DNA from 4 places in the Sporolactobacillus pectinivorans genome. Region 1 is predicted to be linked to each of the others. Evidence: riboswitches for the same ligand, from Rfam matches in the RefSeq annotation. Region 1 holds a riboswitch; each other region holds the start of a gene.
The links. A riboswitch is a leader RNA that binds a small molecule or an ion and turns the genes downstream of it on or off. The one in region 1 is predicted to bind S-adenosylmethionine.
Positions count from the first base shown of each region.

Region 2: linked by a shared signal. The riboswitch ahead of COP04_RS06620 (cyclase family protein) and the one ahead of COP04_RS07480 (methionine ABC transporter ATP-binding protein) in region 1 are both predicted to bind S-adenosylmethionine.
Region 3: linked by a shared signal. The riboswitch ahead of COP04_RS06125 (hypothetical protein) and the one ahead of COP04_RS07480 (methionine ABC transporter ATP-binding protein) in region 1 are both predicted to bind S-adenosylmethionine.
Region 4: linked by a shared signal. The riboswitch ahead of metE (5-methyltetrahydropteroyltriglutamate--homocysteine S-methyltransferase) and the one ahead of COP04_RS07480 (methionine ABC transporter ATP-binding protein) in region 1 are both predicted to bind S-adenosylmethionine.

Region 1 covers NZ_NXGA01000001.1:1,554,639-1,557,955, forward strand. Annotated here, with positions in the region: gene sigI (RNA polymerase sigma-I factor) at 1-99, shown strand, start outside; gene COP04_RS07475 (anti-sigma-I factor RsgI family protein) at 246-1,091, shown strand; gene COP04_RS20740 (hypothetical protein) at 1,248-1,337, shown strand; partial or broken gene COP04_RS20465 (hypothetical protein) at 1,321-1,668, shown strand; SAM riboswitch class I at 1,840-1,959, shown strand; gene COP04_RS07480 (methionine ABC transporter ATP-binding protein) at 2,142-3,164, shown strand; gene COP04_RS07485 (methionine ABC transporter permease) at 3,161-3,317, shown strand, end outside.
Region 2 covers NZ_NXGA01000001.1:1,383,875-1,387,191, reverse strand. Annotated here, with positions in the region: gene COP04_RS06625 (APC family permease) at 1-973, opposite strand, end outside; gene COP04_RS06620 (cyclase family protein) at 1,005-1,754, opposite strand; SAM riboswitch class I at 2,123-2,230, opposite strand; partial or broken gene COP04_RS06615 (galactokinase) at 3,051-3,317, shown strand, end outside.
Region 3 covers NZ_NXGA01000001.1:1,280,126-1,283,442, reverse strand. Annotated here, with positions in the region: gene COP04_RS06130 (hypothetical protein) at 340-588, opposite strand; gene COP04_RS06125 (hypothetical protein) at 810-1,145, opposite strand; SAM riboswitch class I at 1,158-1,248, opposite strand; SAM riboswitch class I at 1,337-1,441, opposite strand; gene COP04_RS06120 (helix-turn-helix domain-containing protein) at 1,503-1,790, opposite strand; SAM riboswitch class I at 1,947-2,051, opposite strand; gene csrA (carbon storage regulator CsrA) at 2,253-2,498, opposite strand; gene fliW (flagellar assembly protein FliW) at 2,503-2,940, opposite strand; gene flgL (flagellar hook-associated protein FlgL) at 3,057-3,317, opposite strand, start outside.
Region 4 covers NZ_NXGA01000001.1:3,304,233-3,307,549, forward strand. Annotated here, with positions in the region: gene COP04_RS16170 (globin-coupled sensor protein) at 1-1,166, opposite strand, end outside; SAM riboswitch class I at 1,585-1,702, shown strand; gene metE (5-methyltetrahydropteroyltriglutamate--homocysteine S-methyltransferase) at 1,798-3,317, shown strand, end outside.

The DNA of each region.
Region 1 (3,317 bases):
AGGAATCGAAAATATATAATAGCATTGGCGCTGATTTATATCGGCGGATTCAGTGCACTGAAGTCGTACATTGAACCAGAATCGGAATTGGTTCACTGACGCAGGAAAGGTGGGGAAGGAAACTGAATAACCGGGGAGTTCTTGTATCCAGACGGGGGCGTCGTGCTGTTATTCTGACCAATGACGGAAATTTCGAATCGGTCAGACTCAGCTACTCAGCAAACTTGTCGATTGGACAGACTGTATTGTCCGAACACCTTTCCCAATCCCATCCATTTAGAAAATATTTGCTTGTGCCGGTTTTGACCCTCGGCTTTTCAATGCTTTGTTTTGCTCCGGTGACTCACAATGTTTCGGCTCCGAGCAGATCTGCAGCTGCTTATGTCAACATTGGCCTTGCATCGGGTATCGAGGCAAGTGTGGACAGGTATTTTCATATCATTTCAGTCCGCCCTTTGAGCCGAGCTGCAAAGAAAGTCATACCTGATCCTTCTGCTCTTGAAAACTTGTCATTCCGCAATTTTAGCAGCGCATTGATCAGCCGGCTGTATTCGCACGGTGATCTAAAGGGTGGTTCACTTTGCCTGATTTCTACAACTTTTACAAATCAGGTTAGAGGTTCGCAGAGGGAAGCTTTCAATACGGAATTGTTGCGTGCTTTTATGGACGGTACCTCCGAAATGGTGCGAGGAAGCGGTCCCGCTTCGCAGTGGGTACAGACAGCCATGGCCAATCAGGATGCAGTAAAGGGCAACGGGCAATCTGCGAGAAAATATATGCTTTACCTTCAGGCGAAAACAAGAGGAAGCGTACTGACGCTGGATAAGGTAAGAAAGCTTTCTACTGCAGGAATTGAAAAAGCAGTTCCGCCAATAACAATTCCGTGGAAGAAATTGGTAAAAAAAATTACAGATGGTCAGGATCGTGCTTCGTTTATTGAGAAAGGGCCCGATCAGATCCAAACGGCTAATACTTTATTTCAGAATCCGTTTCGGGATGTAGGGCAAAGCGGGCGAAATAGCAGTAGCTACCTTTTTCATGAAAATCATTTCGTTGCTGTACCGCTTAGTGCCGGACAGCGTGAAGCATGATCGAATCGTCACATATGCCGGACTGGCAGCGGGCATAGAGCTAACGTGCTATGCTCGCTTACTCTGTTTATTCAGAAGTATACTGAAGCAGATTAAGATTATGGGGTTGTATCGCTGGCTCTTATTCTCGGATGCGGCGCGATGATCGGCAGGCTGATGGAAGATCCAGGTGCTGCTCAGCGGATTGCCGATTCTATGAGTAGTAAATTTGGAAGGAAAAGAAGATTCAATGGGCTGGAATTGTGACCGGGCTGATCGTTGGTCGCAGCACATCGATCACGATGATTCTGCTGATGGACGGCGGTTGAGGTGCGTTGAACAGGTACTAGTCGGCAGTGGAATCGGTGATTACGTGGCTCGTTTGATGAAAGGAATATCGGTTTCGCCGATTATTCTTGTATTTCTCATCGTTGCTCACTGCACATTCTTGAGAGTGCCACGATTTCCGGTATGATCGCTGTGGCACAAGCCAGTCCGGAATCCTGGCGCTTAGGGCGGGAACATCACCCTTTCACATATCGATGATACGGATTTCTGGATATACAAGGAATATTTTAACCTATCCATTGGCCGATGATGAATCTGATCAGTTCACTTGTCACTCTGTGCATGATATTATTGCTTAGCGTGTTTGTTCATTAAATCGGAATTTTATCTTTATTCCGTCTGTTTCATGTTCGTCCAAAACACATTGACAAGCCTAAAGTACAATGATAGATTATGTGTACGCGAATTGAATAGCGAATGACTCTTATCCAGAGTGGCGGAGGGACTGGCCCGATGATGCCCGGCAACCCCCGGATTTTATTTTTGAAAATCCGGAATGGTGCTAATTCCTACGGATGCTTCGGTGTCCGGCAGATGAGAGAGGTGACCCAGCCCCTTTCTCATCTTGAGGGGTTTTTTGCTGTGTAAAAAAGCGTGGAAGGGGGGACAGCGAGTGGTCTGCATGCTTTTTAGCAGGCTGATTCATTTTTTATGACCAACTAAAAACAGAGGAATACATATTTTAGCCGGTCGTTTTTTTCTCTGAAAGAGAGGTTTATTGATTTGATCCAATTAACGCATGCAAGAAAAATTTATCAAACCGGTACCAGACCTGTAGAAGCATTAACCGATGTCAGTCTGAAGATTGAAAAGGGAGAAATCTTCGGAGTGATCGGTTATAGCGGGGCAGGAAAAAGTACATTGATCCGCCTGATTAATTTGTTAGAAAGACCGACATCCGGGACTGTGGAAGTTGACGGACACATCTTGTCCAGTTTATCTGCCGGAGAACTGCGTGATGCACGGAAACAGATTGGAATGATTTTTCAACATTTTAATTTGCTCTGGTCAAGGACTGTTGCTGAGAATATTTCTTTTCCGCTGGAACTGTCAGGAGTATCAAAAGAGAAAAGGAAGCACCAGGTGAACGAATTGATCCGGATGGTTGGCCTGGAAGGAAGGGAATCCTCCTACCCGGCGCAACTCAGCGGCGGTCAGAAGCAACGTGTCGGAATTGCGCGCGCTTTGGCAAACAATCCTAAAGTACTGCTTTGCGATGAGGCCACTTCTGCTCTTGATCCGAAAACTACAGATTCAATTCTCCAACTGTTAATGGAAATCAATCAATCTCTGGGAATTACAATTGTGCTGATTACCCATGAGATGCACGTGATTCGGAAAATCTGCAACCGCGTTGCTGTTCTTGATTCGGGCACTATTGTCGAAGAGGGCCTTACAGAAAATATTTTTGCAGATCCGCAGCAACCGATCACCCGCGAATTCGTCGGCCAGGTTGCAGCAGAAGAAAGGGATCCAGATCTAATCCGGCGTTTCCGCGCGGCTGGTCCGGATGGCAAAATTGTTCGCGTTATTTTCGATGGTTCAACTGACCAGGAACCGGCACTCGATACGTTTTTTCGCAATCATGCCATCCATGCCAACATCATAAAGAGTGATTTTTTGCCGGCGAATCACGGAAGCAAGGGAACACTGCTTCTGTTTGTCAGAGGCGCGGATGCAGACGTTCAATCAGCGCTTCAAAACCTGAAAAAGAAAAAGATAAGGGCAGAGGTGTTGCCGTTATGACCAATATTTTTCCAAATGTGGACTGGTCAGGCATGCTGCTGGCGACGGGTCAGACACTTTACATGACGCTGGTTTCGGGTATTTTCACATTTATTTTCGGACTGATTCTCGGGTTACTGCTTTTTCTTACTGCGAGCGGTGGATTGTACGAAA
Region 2 (3,317 bases), 170 kb from region 1:
GCGAAGGAACCTTCCCATCTTTTGCTAACTGATAAAGAGCTCGACTACTTGCTGTACTGGAACCTAATGCAGTAGAAAATGCTGAAATGCTGATAGCAAAGGTGATAATTACCGTGAACACGGCACCGGCATACTTATTCGATAATTCTACGATTGTTGAGCCGGAACTTGTGAATGCCTTCAGACCAGCACTCGTAACACCAAAGCCGTTAATCTCGGCAAAACTGACAAAAATGTAAATTACTCCAGCAAAGATAACAGTACTCAAAATTGCAACAGGAATGTATTTTTTCGGATTCCTACTTTCCTCTCCAAGACTAGCCGCTCCTTCAAATCCTGCAAAACTCAATATGGCGGCAACCATACCGGCACCGATACCATTAAGAGATGATCCATTAGAAAATTTAAAAGGTGCAGCACTAAGTCCGGTTGTTGTACCTACCCTTATCAATACAACTATTGCGATACCCAAAACTAGGAGAACAGAAAAAATTTCTATAAAGAGCATGATTCTAGTGCTTACTTTGATATCATAATAGGTAATATACCAGATCAACAATAAACTTAATAAGGCGAAAATCACCCAAGGAATATTTATTCCTGTAAGCTGGCGAATAAAATCACTGAATAAATACCCGAATGCTGATGAGCAACCACTCGTATAACCTGCATAAGTAAGCAAAAGTGCCCAACCGCTTATTGCACCAAATTTGTTTCCTAAGCCGGCTTCCACATATGTATAAGCAGAGCCAGCGGAAACAAATTCTTTGCCAAATTTAACAAATGCTACCGAAACAAGTAGCAATGCAATAACTGAAATAATGAAAACTAAACTGACAGAATAGCTTGCGCTTGAAGCGATCAGCCCAAAGTTCATTGAACTTGCAAAGGTAGGCGCAAGAATTGCTATAGACAGTGCGATAACCTCTAGAAAATTTAACTGATTTTTTTTAAGTGTTTTTTTCTCTCCCATATTTTATCCTTCTTTGCTAATTAGTTATTTTTTATTCTGTTATTGCCCATACTCTAGCGGGAAGTCCTGTTGCTCCTTCGATATTAGGAGAAGCAATAAAGATAACTGCACCTACTGGCGGGACTTGATCCAGATTTGTCAATAACTCGACCTGAATTTTTCCTCTTTCCAAAACAAAGCGCTCACTGACCAAATCACCAACTGCCAGAAACCCGACAGAAGCATCAGTATCCAAAGTTTCATGCCCATTTCCCGCCACATTTCGCTCATCAAACAAAAATTTTAAGGTCTCAACTGTCCAACCAGGGCAATGTTCATTTCCATCTGAATCTAGATTTGACAAAGCCTTTTCATCTGGCCATCTTTTGCTCCAATCTGTGCGAAGTGCAACAAAGGAATGTTCCGGAATTCTTCCATATTTTTTTTCATGCTCTGCAATGTCTGCCAGTGTTAACTCATAATCCGAATTTTGCTTAACCTTTTCTGAAACATCAATCACAATCAGTGGAAACACTAAATCTTTTATGCCAAATTGATCAGAAAGCTTACCACTCTGAACAAAGTGTCCAGGATAATCTATATGGGTTCCAAATTGACCAGGAAATTTGAAGGTTTGAATTCTGAGTCTCAATTCCTGATCATAATCATATACCGTTTTTCCTATCTCACGTACTCCATCCGGCATACCTCCCCAATATGGGCTTTCATCGTTCAATCCATGAGACAAATCAATCCATCTGAAATCTTTCAACCTTTCTACTTCATTCCATAAATTACTCATACTCATCATCCTATACACAAAATTTAATAAAAAAGGCTTGCTATCATTCTTGAACCCGCTTTAAAAAATGCATCCAAAAACAAAATAGAATTTTCAAGTGGGGAACGGTCAATAGTATGTATCACCAACTGTTCCAGCAATGACATTGATGGCAATCGCTCGTGCAGAGAGTGAAATGATCATTGTTTTTTATTCAGAAATAACAACCCCCTATGCTTAAAGTTATTTTTGAATTCAACTTCCTGAGAATTTTTAATCAAGCCCCCTTATGTTCAGTTTTCTAATCCAAAAAAATAAGATACAAAAAAGCCGTTTGCTTTGAATAAGAAAACGGCTTTGTGCTTTTTTATTTTATTAAGCACTTTGTTCTCTTATCTCTCAGATTAATCTGCTGGAATTAACACCAATACATTCCTCCTCAGAATGCTGGTTGTCGGGTTTCATAGGGCCAGTCCCTTCACCACTCTTGATAAGATATATTAAGTTTTTTACTTTAGATAAAATAATACAAAACAATTTTATAAAAAACAAGAGATATTCATACTTTTTTTATCTGTTTTATTAGTTTTATCTCTCAAAGTCTACTGTTTCTGATCTGTACGGCCGCCCGGATCCATGGTTTATGTTTATAGGTGGTCAAAATTTATTGGAAGAGCAATTTTAAAATAATTAAAGTAATATTAACGCGTTCCTTTATACAACTATAGGGACGTTTGTTTTTTAACAAAAAACCTCATTTACTTATGATACGGTTCTCCGCATCAAAAATAGTAGCGGAACAGCTTTCATGATTAATGAAATAAACAGGGGTATTTACCCATTTAAAAATAGACATAATAGTCGCCATCTGCTGTGTAGATGACGGTTGTTCATTATGGATAAACACTGCTGACACCGTAAACTAATTAGGTCATTCCGACGGTGTCCGTGTTTGAAAAAGCTCTAAATTGTTGTTATATCAAGCATTTATCAACATTTTGGAACAACATCATCCGGAATCAAAAATAGTCATCTTCAAAAAAATTTAGACACTAACTTTAAAAGACATGAACCTGTATTTAACATGGTTCGTGTCCCTCTATTTTAAGTTATCAGAAATATAGCCTTTGGACTTAAATGCAACATGTAAATTTTCAATAGCTTCCTTTCCTGTATAATTCCTAGAGTAAGCGTCAAATAATGGGCAGCGGGTTTGCTGAAAGTAATAAGTACTATTTTATTTTTGGTCGATTTAATTGACTTCAAAGTCAAAACCAGTAAGTTATTCGCTAATTCTCCATAATCGCCCACCTATTTCGGACTAACAAAGCGCGCGAAGCTCTGAAGCGCAATGACCTGACTACATTTGGAAAACTTGTCAATGCATCGCATGTCTCGTTGAAATTCGATTACGAGGTGACCGGAAAAGAACTGGATACGCTGGTGGAAGCCGCATGGAAGCAAAAAGGCGTACTCGGCGCCCGGATGACCGGAGCAGGATTCGGCGGCTGCGCCATTGCCCCCTTGTTCATAAATCGGCCGCTGAAATGTTTAAACAGAGAGTCGGCGACGTGTACGAGCAAA
Region 3 (3,317 bases), 270 kb from region 1:
TAACTTTACCGGTCCAAGTTCTGCTAAAGAGTCTAGAAAAATTGAAGATGTAACTTCATATGGAGACCAGCTCCCTTATTATAGCGGATCAAAGCCATACTTTGCATCCCCAAAAATTTCATGAGCCATCCAACGTATAGAATACAAGAACATGAAAACGACGATTGAAATCTACACAGATGTTACCCATAAAATGAAAAGAATGCCTCCCAGAAAATCATGGATATCTGAAAGGCATCATGAAAAAAGTAAAGTTATGAAACTATTGAGCATCAATGAACATTTTTGGAGACTTTTTTTACGACTCCAGGCTTCAAATGAACCAAGATCCTTGATATATCAGTTCATTTTCCCCATCATGTCCATCATTGATGACATCATCTCATCGCATTTGTGCATACAGCTCATCATTTCATCCTTGTTCATCATCTTGTCCATGTCTTTCATCATACTCATATCCATGCCGGACATTCGTTCCATCATCATATGCATGCACTTCATCTCGCACATCATCTTGTCCATTTCCATCATCATCATCATGTTCATCGGCATCATCATTGACTTGTTCATCATGTCCATCTTTTCCATAATAAAAATCCCTCCGAATTTTGTTTTTATGGAAAATGCTCCTGCATGACTGTTGATACGCTGCATGCCAGCTCTTCCACACCCTTAATTTACCATGGATTTTGAGCGCCGACAAAGCTTATTTGCCGTTTTGAAAATTGGATGGACGCCAAAAAGACGTGGGCAGTTGATCTCACGCCATTTTTCGTATTTAACTCATAAAAAAGATCTATTAAAAGCGATCAGCGGCAAAACTGTTGATGTCCACTTTTCAGCGCATCAATCTCCCGCCCAAGCTCCAGCCTTCTCTGCTTTAGGGCATAAAGCCTGTTTGTCACTTTATCCGTCGCTTCCAATGTATGACAACGCAACCGTTGATAGAGTGTCAAGATCTGGCGGTTGACCTCCATGAATTGCTGCTGGAGGTTTTTCTGATTTTCGGAATCTGAATGATCCTGGTGCAACTCAGCTAGAAGCCCCAGTATTTCATTTTGCCATTCAGTGTCATTCAATTCTCCTGCGAAACGATAAAGATCCAGATAATTATCAATTTGTGCGTATTTCGCCTGATTCAACATACTAAAAACTCCTTCTTATCTTCATTCCGGAATTAGCACGGTACTTGTAGAGCCCGTTGCTGAGTCTTCGTCGGGCCGGTCCCTCCGACTCTCTTGATAAGAATTGTCAGCCAGCTTTCAATAAAAATATGAAAAGCGACCATTTTTCTAAAGATCGAGAAAAATAATCGCTGTAGCCGTTCGACTTATTTTCCTTATCTCTCAGATTTACTCTGCTGGAATTGACACCATGCACATTTTTATGTGTTGGTTGTCGGGTTTCATCGGGCCAGTCCCTCCGCCACTCTAGATAAGTTTTATTTAATTGAATTAATTTTACCGTGCAATATGATTTTTGTCAACAGCTAGAGAATTTCATTAGCTGGAACCGGATTCCGAATGCAGATCAATACACGCTTTCTTGTATACGCCAATCATTCGTTTCGCGTAGGGGACAAGAATCCTGCCCTGTTCGGAAAGAGCGACCCCCCTGCCGCTCCGGATGAAGAGATCGGCACCCAGTTCCCTTTCAAGGGCCTGAATCCGTGATGAAATCGATGGCTGCGACAGAAAAAGCTTCTCCGAAGCCACGCGATAGCTTTGATACTTAACCACAGCCAGAAAAGCATCCAGTTGATCGATCGTCATGTGATCACTTTCCTTCATTCCTGATCGCATCCGAAATATCTGATCAACACACATGGGGCCGAGTGTTAATTAAATAAACCGGGTGATTTGGAAAAAGGATGCTATCTGTTTGAAAAAATAGAAGTCAAGCTACCGCCCCCTTACTAAAGAGAGAACTTCCTGACTCATTTCCCATTCTTATCTTCCAGATTGCATCTGCCGGAATTGACACCATACCCCTTTGCAGGGACTGGTTGTCGGGCTTCACAGGGCCGGTCCCTCCACCACTCTTGATAAGAATACCTCTGTTATATTGAGTTTATGAAAATTGGAATGAAAAGTCAATCATTATTCCAACTAATTTTATATGTTTTATGTAATTATAATAAAATGTTGCCGATTTGTTGAATTTCAAAATCATTAATCGCTCAATTTAAATGTATAAAAAGCCTGCACAGATATGACTCATGCAGGCTAAAAAATTATATATCAAATTGAGCTTCACTCATCCTGTCTTCCCTTTTTCATTGCTTTTATCGCCCGTAAAATATTTTCCGGCAATTTTTCAGATGCAGCTTGATTATTTGCTTTCTGAATCGACTCATAAATTTCACTCCGATGAACATCGATTTCCCGTGGAGCGTTTATGCCCAGTTTTATTTGATCTCCATCAATCGCGACAATTCTGACTTCAATCTGATCGCCAATATGGATCGATTCACCAAGTTTGCGTGTCAAAATAAGCATTAGATCACTCCCTTTTCATTTTCTCTCTTTGAACCAACGGCTCAGTGAGTGAATAGGAGGAATGATCCTGTATGTATTGTTTGCCGAGTTTCTTAGAAATATTAATAATAACCGGTGCCTTAAGGTTAGCGGTTGATTTTGTAAAAGGATTCTGGACATTGACAATGACCCAAACTGAGACATCTTTTTCAGATTCTATTGACAGTTGACTGACAAAAGTATCCGCCAGATCCACACTGTACTGACTGAAAAAAAAGAACGGCGACGTTACAATAAAAGCAGCATTCATTTCATCAATAGATTGAAGAACTGAAAAAGCTTCGCCAAAGGGCTGAAGAATAAATCGTTTATTCTCTTCGAATCCTGGAAGCCCGGCAGGAAACGAAAAAATTTCCGATTCATTAATTTCCTGTTCGCCGTAATACTTTGTTTGAATTTTCATGCGCTGTTTCTATCCTTTCCTGACTATGAGCGTCCGCTGCCCGGGCCCCATTAAATAATAACATTCCGGTGAAAAAAACTTTTTCACGGTGCCCATTTCAGCTGCACTGCTTGTACTTATTGCAGAAAGTTAACCAAAGATTGCTGAATAATCCGGGCTCCGACAGAAAGTGAAGCATTAAATACATTCTGTTGTTGATTCAAATTAACAATCGCAGTCGGATAATCAACATCCTCATTATTCGCCATGATCTGCGTTGCAGTCGTCTGCTGGGTGCCGAGCCAGTTGCTGATCATCGTCATTCGGTCCTCTCTCGCACCAAGATCCGCCTGCGCATTAGTCACCGAATCCAAAGCCGAATCGATTTTACTTGTAAA
Region 4 (3,317 bases), 1.7 Mb from region 1:
TTCTTATCAACTGATTTAATAATATCCTCAAATTTCTGGCCGGTTTGCTTTGATTCTGCCATTCCTTTTTCAATGATTGCTGTTGTCTTGGTCAGCGATCCAACGACATTAACCGTTACATCGGCTGAATGGGCAGTCAGGTCGGAAATCTGTGCCATCGCTTTATTTGTTTCCTCAGCCAGTTTTCTGATCTCCTGAGACACGATTGTGAAGCCCTTTCCGTATTCACCTGCTCTTGCCGCCTCGATTGCGGAGTTCAAAGCAAGGATATTTGTCTGTTCGGAGATATCTTTGACAAGGCCGGTCACCCTTCCGATTTCCTGTGAAGAACTTTCCAGATTCTGAACCATTTCCCCCATTTCTCTGACCGAACGGCTGGCATCATTAACTTGAGAAAAAAGCTGTTTCAGCTGAATCTTACCGCCCGATGCCTGTCCTTTGGCCCTTTCGGCTTCTTCACTGCTTTGATGCACTGTTTCTCTGACATGTGAGAAATGATTAAGCAAATCATGGACAGAATCATGGGTTTGCGCTGACAATTGCGTCAGATCGCTGCTGACCTGCCTGATTGCCGATCTCAGATCCTCACGTCCTTCTTCATACTCTTTCTTCAGATTTTCGGCATATTCCGCCTCATAAACTTCAAGAACAATTTGTTGCTCCAAACTGATCATTTTATTTATTGCGCAGATCATCCGCTCTGCCGCGGCAGGCTCCACTGTCAGACGAAATACAATCTGAACTAAGCTTGACTGAAGGTTCTGAAAGGTGCCCATGTAGTACGACGGGGTCAAAGCTATTTTATAATGCATTTTCCCAACGCGGACCCTTCTTTCAAGGAAGGAGTCATCAATAACCCCGGAAAAGAAATCCATGACATGGACGGCGAGTGTCTGACTCAGTTTCTCTACCGAACTGTAACGATCAATAATTTCTCGAAGTTCATCGATCTGATAGAAACTGGAATAAAAGTCTTTTGCAATCTGGTTGATTTCTTTTTTTACAAAAGGCTGTAATGTTTTAAGCAGCTGCAAATCGGAAACAGTTAAATCTAGCATTTTAAGCTTGTCCATTATTTTCGGATCATCAACAGTGATTGAAGTTCTTTCAGATTTTGCTTTCTCAAGCCAGCTCATACCCGGCCCTTTCTTAACACTAAAAACCATGCTTATCTGCCTGCTTTCTTTTTATGCCGAAAGATTTTTAAACATTGCTCCTGAGACATTGATATGCCCGGATGAACAGATCCAAGCATTTCACATTTACTGATTTGAATGTGCAATCTACGAATGACTGTTGCAAAATTTCTGTGGCTCTATTACCTATGGACCCTGCCCTGCTTCCGGAAACAGATACTTTCACTTAAAATTCTCCTCAGGAAGAGGTTTACTATAATAATATCCCCTTTAGTCCTTAAATACGCGGATAAATTTTTTACCGCTTTAATGTTTTTAAAGAATACCACTTATTTATCGGCATAAAAGTGGATTGACTTAATAGCCATTGCAACCTTCTTAAATTAAATTGACGAACAAACGGATTCATGATAAACTCTTTTTAACTTAAAAATGGTGTTTTTGTTGACTCTTATTAAGAGTGGCGGAGGGACTGGCCCTATGAAGCCCGGCAACCTTTCAATTTTTATGAAAAAGGTGCTAATTCCAGCAAAGCTTCCAAATTTGGCGGCTTTGAAAAATAAGAGGGTGCGGATGATCGATCAAGCCTCTCTAACGAATAGAGAGGCTTTTATTTTTGCCCCTCAGAGATGATCACTGATAAACAGGAGGATGGAGAAAAATGGCAAAAGTGCTGAGTTCAAATCTTGGTTATCCAAGAATCGGCGAAAAAAGAGAATGGAAGAAGGCTCTCGAGCAGTTCTGGGCCGCAAAGATTTCAAAGGACAAATTTTTGAAGACCGTGAAAAATCTGAGGCTCAATTATCTGAAAAAGCAAAGGGAAGTCGGTGTGGATCTCATACCGGTCGGCGATTTCAGCCTTTACGATCATGTGCTGGATACCGCCGTTCTGTTCGGACTGATTCCTGAACGATTCAACAAAGACGAAAAGGAAATTTCACTTGAGACCTACTTTTCAATTGCCCGCGGCAATAAAGAAACGGAAGCGTCGGAAATGACAAAGTGGTTCGATACAAACTATCACTACATCGTTCCTGAAATCAGTAATGAAACCCAACCTCATATAACATCAAACAGGCTGCTCGCGCTGTTCAATGAGGCGAAGGAAGAATTGGGAATCACCTCGAAACCGGTCATTGTCGGACCTGTAACTTTGCTGAAGCTTTCCAAGGGCTATGATCAGGAACACTTTCAGACTCTGCTGGATTCACTGATTCCACTTTACATTCAGATCTTCAGTGAATTGAAAAATGCCGGAGCTGAATGGGTGCAGATTGATGAACCAATTTTAGTAAAGACGCTGACGCCCGATGATCTCGCCGTTTTTCAGAAAGTCTATCAGGCATTCAAAGAAGGCGTTCCGGGTCTGAAACTGCTGCTGCAGACTTATTTCGAAGCGGTCGATGACTATAAAGAAGTTGTAAAATTACCGATTGACGGCATCGGTCTCGATTTTGTTTATGGCAAAAAAGCCAATCTTGAGGCAATCAAAGCTTATGGCTTTCCCCAAGATAAAGTGCTCGCAGCCGGTGTGATCGACGGACGCAACATCTGGAAAACAGATCTTGCCGCAACTTTTGATGAACTTGAAAGTTTGCTCGCCACTGTCGGGGGAAAAGATAAACTCTGGATTACCCCATCTTCCAGCCTGCTTCATGTCCCCGTCACAATCGAGAACGAGAAGGAACTGGACCCTGTCCTGAAAAACGCACTCTCGTTTGCCGATCAGAAACTGGCGGAAGCAGTGGCTCTGGCAAAAGGACTGAATGAGGGCAAAGAAAACATCACAACTATTATAGAAAAGTCCGGCAGGGACCTTGATGCACTTCAGCAGTCGGCCCACCGTAACAATAAAGATGTCCGGAAAGAGCTGGATCAGCTTGACAGCGATCTGCCGTCACGCCCGGGTTCCTACAAGCTGCGGCAGCAGATCCAGCAAGACGCATTTCAGTTGCCACTGCTGCCGACGACCACAATCGGAAGCTTCCCGCAGACAAAAGAAGTCCGCCAGGCCCGCCGCAATCTGCGAACAGGCGAATGGACGAAAAAACAGTATGACCAGTTTATAAAAGATGAAACGGCCAAGTGGATCAGTATTCAGGAAGATATCGGCATTGATGTGCTTGTTCACGGAGAATTTGAGCGGAACGATATGGTAGAATACTTCGGTGAAAAACTGGC